One region of the Priestia sp. SRI_019 genome, then DNA from elsewhere that is predicted to be linked to it. Evidence: riboswitches for the same ligand, from Rfam matches in the RefSeq annotation. Region 1 holds a riboswitch; the other holds the start of a gene.
The links. Region 1 has a riboswitch for glycine ahead of gcvT (glycine cleavage system aminomethyltransferase GcvT). Riboswitches for the same ligand answer to the same signal wherever they lie in the genome.
Positions count from the first base shown of each region.

Region 2: another riboswitch for glycine. It lies ahead of AC2YJL_RS22880 (amino acid permease); the one in region 1 lies ahead of gcvT (glycine cleavage system aminomethyltransferase GcvT).

Region 1 covers NZ_JBYCZN010000001.1:404,983-408,410, forward strand. Annotated here, with positions in the region: gene AC2YJL_RS02085 (DEAD/DEAH box helicase) at 1-731, opposite strand, end outside; glycine riboswitch at 912-1,004, shown strand; gene gcvT (glycine cleavage system aminomethyltransferase GcvT) at 1,217-2,317, shown strand; gene gcvPA (aminomethyl-transferring glycine dehydrogenase subunit GcvPA) at 2,338-3,428, shown strand, end outside.
Region 2 covers NZ_JBYCZN010000005.1:24,922-28,349, forward strand. Annotated here, with positions in the region: gene AC2YJL_RS22880 (amino acid permease) at 248-1,588, opposite strand; glycine riboswitch at 1,747-1,827, opposite strand; gene AC2YJL_RS22885 (FAD-binding oxidoreductase) at 2,028-3,377, opposite strand.

The DNA of each region.
Region 1 (3,428 bases):
TGCAAAGAGCGTTTTTTAGCGGAAAATAATTCTTCGAAATAGTCTTTATTGCCGAGATGGCCAGGCTTTAAAAGAGAGACTAAGTTAAAAATTTCTTCAATTCGATTTTGAATCGGTGTTGCGGTTAGCAACAGACAAAATTTCTTTTTTAGACTTTGCACAAATTCATAGTTTTTTGTTTTGTTGTTTTTAAGTTTATGAGCTTCATCAATGATGATGAGATCGTAGTCTTGTTCAAGCACAATTTCTCGATGAGGAGAACGTTTTGCTGTATCAATTGAAGATACAACGATGTCGCACTGATCCCACACATATGATTTTCTTTGAGGAACTGCGGGAATATAAAATTTTTGATTCAATTCCATAGCCCACTGTGAAACAAGCGAAGCTGGAACTAAAATGAGAACTTTTTTAACAAGTCCGCGAATCATATATTCCTTCAAAATTAACCCTGCTTCAATCGTTTTTCCCAGTCCTACTTCATCTGCTAAAATGGCTTTCCCATTCATTGTTTCAACTACTTGTTTGGCTACTTCGAGCTGATGAGGAAGCGGCGTTAAATCAGCTAGATGTTTTGGGCTTTGCAGTCCTTCAAATTCTGAGATAAGCGTTTGGTCTTCTATTTCATAGGCAAGTTTATACAAATCCCATACAGACCAAGGGCCGTCTTGCTCCAATTTAGTTGAGAAGGCTGCTTCCCATGTTTCATCGATGTTTAATTTCACTTTCATGATAAAAATGCTCCTTTGTAAAAAATTTTTATTGAACAAATGATAAGAATCAGGTAGGATAAAAATATATTTAGAAAATTTGAAAAAGAAAATAGATTAGCACTTTACAAATGATTGTGTGAATAAAGATAGATACATCTTTCAGTAGTATGCCCAACTTTACCAACTTTATAGAAGCGAATGACGACACGGGGAGAGACTACTTGAATGTAGCGCCGAAGGAGCAAGCAATAAGATTGTGAATCTCTCAGGCAAAAAGACTCTTGTTTGACGCAGCTCTGGAGAGTGTCTATGCGTTTATAGACCACCCACGAGGCAAACCTATTCGTTTATAGGTAAACTTTCAGGTGAAAAGGACAGAGACTTCCTACTAAATACAGTAGGGGGTTTTCTGTCCTTTTTTGTTTGGATACATAGTGATCCCCACACTATTTGAAAACTCCCCGTTATGAAAAGTTTCACGTGAAAAAGAGGAGGACATAAATATGACAACAGAATTACACAAAACGCCGCTTTATGATACCTATCAAAAATATGGTGCCAAAACAATTGATTTTGGCGGATGGGCTCTTCCCGTTCAATTTTCTTCTATTAAAGAAGAGCATGAAGCTGTACGTACAAAGGCAGGTCTTTTTGATGTCTCTCATATGGGAGAAATTCTTGTAACAGGAGCTGATAGCTTAGCTTTTCTTCAGCACACGATGACAAATGACGTTTCTACCCTCGTCGATGGAAAAGCGCAGTATACGGCTATGTGTTATGAAGACGGAGGCACGGTAGATGATTTGCTGATTTATAAAAAAGCAGATCAAGAGTATTTGCTAGTCGTAAACGCTGCTAATATTCAAAAAGACTATGAGTGGCTGGTGTCTCACAAACAAGGAGATGTAACGCTCGTTAATCAATCTGATGAAACTGCGCAGCTAGCTTTACAAGGTCCTTTAGCAGAAAAAGTTTTACAAACGTTAACGAACGAAAATTTAGCTTTGTTAAAGCCATTTACATTTGCTGATGATGTAGAAGTAGCGAATGTAAAAGCTCTCGTTTCACGTACTGGGTACACCGGGGAAGATGGCTTTGAAATTTATTGTTCTTCAGCTGACGCCGCTCACTTGTGGACGGCTATTTTAGAAGCAGGCAGTGATGAAGGTGTGTTGCCTTGCGGATTAGGAGCTCGCGATACGCTTCGTTTTGAAGCTACTTTGGCTTTATATGGCCAAGAGCTTTCAAAAGATATTACGCCGATTGAAGCTCGAATTGGATTTGCAGTAAAAACGAACAAAGACAGCTTTATTGGAAAAGAAGTGTTAAAAGAACAGCGTGAAAGCGGGGCACCTCGTAAGCTGGTAGGAATTGAAATGATTGATAAAGGTATACCACGACACGGTTACGAAGTATTTGCAGATGAAGAACAAATTGGATTTGTGACAACAGGTACACAGTCACCGACATTAAAGAAAAACATCGGTCTAGCACTATTGTCAGCAGAGTATACAGAGCTTGGTCAAGAAGTGGAAGTGCAGGTTCGGAAGAAACGCTTAAAAGCAAAAGTGGTTTCAACACCTTTTTATAAACGTTCAAAGTAAGCTTTGGGGAGGAATTTAACATGTTACATCGCTATTTACCAATGACAGAACAAGATCAGCAGCAAATGTTAGCAGCAATTGGCGTTTCATCTGTTGATGATCTATTTTCAGATATTCCGCAGCGCGTTCGTTTTCAAGGAGAATACAATATTAAAAAAGCGGCCTCAGAGCCTCAGCTGTTAAAAGAATTAAATAGTATGGCTGCTAAAAATGCTCATTTAAAAGACTATGCTTCTTTTCTAGGAGCAGGAGTTTACGATCATTACATGCCGGTTATTGTTGATCATGTTATTTCTCGTTCGGAATTTTATACGGCCTATACTCCGTATCAACCAGAAATTTCTCAAGGAGAACTTCAGGCCATCTTTGAATTTCAAACAATGATTTGTGAGTTAACGGGGATGGACGTGGCTAATTCTTCTATGTATGACGGAGGAACTGCTTTAGCAGAAGCCGCTATGCTCAGTGCCGGTCAAACAAAAAAGAAAAAAGTACTTGTCTCTGCGGCTGTTCACCCTGAGTCAAAAGATGTTTTAAAAACGTATGCGAAGGGTCAGTACATTGAAGTGGTAGAAATCCCTGCAGCAGACGGAGTAACAGATATGATTGCATTAGAAAAAGAGATGGGGAGTGACGTGGCAGCTGTTATTGTCCAGTATCCAAATTTCTACGGACAAATCGAGCCGTTAAAAGAAATTGAAGAAATTACTCATCAAGAAAAATGCATGTTTGTGGTTTCAAGCAATCCTTTATCATTAGGTTTACTTACGCCTCCTGGAGAATTCGGAGCTGATATTGTCATTGGAGATGCACAGCCATTTGGTATTCTAAGTCAATTTGGAGGCCCGCACTGCGGATACTTTGCAACTACGTCTAAGCTTATGCGAAAAATCCCAGGACGATTAGTAGGGCAAACGGTAGATGAAAACGGTAAGCGAGGGTTTGTTTTAACCCTTCAAGCACGTGAACAGCATATACGCCGCGATAAAGCGACTTCTAACATTTGTTCAAATCAAGCGTTAAATGCTTTAGCGGCATCAGTTGCCATGACAGCTTTAGGCAAGCAAGGTGTAAAAGAAATGGCACTGCAAAATTTATCAAAAGCGCATTA
Region 2 (3,428 bases), on a different contig from region 1:
AAAAGCAATTTGTTCTATATTCCTATCAGAAAACTATGAGCTTTCTCCCTATGTTTTCTGTTAGAACAACTTTTTAGTTTTCTTCTATAAACTTTGCTTCCTGCATTTTATTCATGCAGTAGAAATCAATTATTTATCCTCCACTAAAAAGACCTCATCACGGAGTGATGAGGTCAGAAGTTTACTATATTTTTTTATAAAAAATTATGGTTGTTCCCTGCTGATTTTTTAGCCTTTAAAGATTTATTTATTTTCCCCTTCTAGTCCAGTAAAAAATAAATAAGAGAATAAACCAAACGGGCGTCAACAATAAGGCTGGGCGCGTCGCGTCAGAAAACAGCATAATAACAAGAATCACCGCAAACAAAGCTAACACAACATAGTTTATAAATGGTGTTAACGGTGCTTTGAATGCTGATGCTGCATGCAGCTGCGGACGCGTCTTTTTATACCTTAGATGGCAAATAAGAATGATACTCCACACCCAAATAAAACAAATAGCGCTAATGGTCGTTACGATGCCAAAAGCTTGGTCTGGTATAAGCTTGCTTAAAAGAGCTCCCGCTGAGATGACCAGCGTAGATACAAATAATCCGTTACTTGGTACGTGATTTTTATTCAGTTTTGCAAACTTGGATGGCCCTTGGTCATTTTTACTTAAATTATATAAGATACGGCTTGTTGAAAACATCCCGCTATTACAAGCAGAAGCGGCTGAAGTTAATACAACAAAATTAATAATTCCAGCAGCAAGCGGAATTCCGACTAAACTAAAGGTTTTAACAAATGGGCTTTCTGCTGCATTTAATTCCATCCACGGGTTAATAAATAAGAGGACGATAAGCGCTCCAACATAGAAAAATAAGATTCGCAGCGGAATTTTATTAATGGCCGATGGAATATTTTTTTGGGGATTTGATGTTTCTGCTGCCGATACCCCTACCAACTCAACCCCGACGTATGCGAATATAACCATTTGGAATGAAAGTAAGAAACCTGAAACTCCATTTGGAAACAGTCCTCCGTGATTCCAAAGGTTTTGAACAGTAACGGATCCCGCGTCTGTTTTAAATCCCATTACCAGCAAAATAACGCCAATAATAATTAACGCAAGAATCGTAATAACCTTTATTAAAGCAAACCAAAACTCTAATTCTCCAAATAATTTTACGGTTAATAAGTTAAGCCCTAATAAAATGATTACACAAATAAGTGCAGGAATCCACTGAGGAATATTGAACCAATATTTCACATATACGCCAACTGCAATCACATCAGCCATAGCTGTCATGATCCAGCAAAACCAGTACGTCCATCCGGTGACAAATGAAGCCCACGGTCCAAGATACTCTTCAGCAATATCTGTTAGTGATTGATAACCTGCTTTAGAAAGCAGTAGTTCTCCTAACGCTCTCATCACAAAGAAAAGCGCAATACCAACAATTAAATAAGCAAAGATGATAGAGGGACCCGCAAGCTGTATGGCTTTACCAGAACCTAAAAACAAGCCCGTCCCAATGGTTCCTCCAATCGCGATTAGCTGAACATGACGATTGGATAAATCCCTCTTTAATTCTCGTTGTTCCAACTCTAACTCCTCCTAACAATAAAACCTTTGATGCAAACGTGCGGACTACAAATAAAGTCCAATAAAAAAAGAGATTGGATGCGCTCCAATCTCATGGTCATAAGAATAACAAATATTAAGATACATGTTACCAATTAGTAACACGCCAAATAAATATCCGGTACTCTCCTGTCCTTTTGCCTGAGATTGTGAACCCTTCGGCGTCGCGAAACTCTCGCGATCTCTCCAGAAGCTGCTCCTGCTATAGTGTGATCCATAGCAATCATAGCTTTCTACGTATTAAATTTTTCCGATCAAGATAATGACTGTCGAATAGTTGTTTATTTTAATACCAGTTTAATGCTTTGTCAACAAGAAAGATTATTTTCATTTATTTACCTTCTTTGAAAAAAGATGATTGCACAGGTTCAATTGTCAACTTAGTATCCTTTTCCGCACGCTATCTTAGTCCCTGAGGAAACCTGAACACATTAAACGGATCGTACTTCTTATTCACTCTCTCTAATCTCTCTGCGTTGTCTCCAAAATACTCACGCTCGTAGTTTCTAAGGTTGCTGATAGGAAAGTTCACGTAGGAACCTACCGTTATACTTTTAATATCTTGAAATCGCTTATAAAGCCACTCTCTGTTGACTCTTGCATATGCATCGTCTGTCCATACAGACTGAAACCCCATAATATATCTAGCATTTCTGTAGAAAAAGGCTGTCTCTCTTTTACCAACACTGCGGATTTCTCCTCCTAGTGCATAAAAAGAAATCGCCGCATAAACGGAACCTTCTGCTGGACGCTGTATGAGATCTGTAAGATTTTCAAGCTCACCACGTGAATATGTTCTTTGCACAAATCTTCCCGTTGACTTAAATTTTTCAGGCGGAGGATAGGTTGCCTCTATTTTTTTTACCGCTTCAAGAAAAGATAATGACTCTAATTCGACTCGAAACCCTTCTACTTCTGCAAAAGGCTGCAAAACCTTACGAGCTCTTTCTGGGGAGCCGTAAAAAAAGCCGTTTGCAAATATGCCTACCCCTTCTCCTTCAGCATTATAAAAGCTTGCAACTAGCGTCATACGTTTGTCCAGTTCGGGAAGCCAGTTTTGCCATATATTCATCACTTGCGCCTGCTTTTCTCTCGTAGTACCTACATAAAAGAATCGAACGAGCGTCACCGAGCTGTTCGTTGGCTTTGGAAGCTGAAACGTCATGCTTACTACAACGCCAAAGTTACCGCCACCGGCACCGCGGCATGCCCAAAAAAGATCAGCGTTACACGATTTATTTGCTTTAATGAGCTTTCCTTCATAATTGACTAACTCTAGCTCTATCAAGCTGTCGCATCCTAACCCGTAAAGTCTGCTCGAAAGTCCCCAACCTCCTCCGAGCGTAAAGCCAGACACGCCAACAGTCGGACAGGTTCCTCCTGGAAAAACATATCCGTTCGAACCGATGAAATCATACACTTCCGTATTTTTCGCTCCTGCTTCCATCTTTAAAATGTTCCGTTTTTTGTCTAATTCCAACCCATTTAATCGACTAATATCAATGACTAATACACAGTCACCCGTAGAATATCCTTCATAATGATGACCGCCAGATCGAATGCGAATCTCAATACGATGCTTGCGCGCCCAGCGGATCGCATTCACAACATCCTGCTTTTTTTCACAGTACACAATCACAAGCGGAAATTTATCAATAGCGCGATTCCATTCCTGACGAGCTTCCTCATAAATGGGGTCTTTTGGCGTTATCACTTCTCCCGTAAGCCCTTTTAAAAATATTGGGTCCATTTGACCTCTGCCACCTCTGTACATACTTTTTAGTAGTTTTATTAATATAAT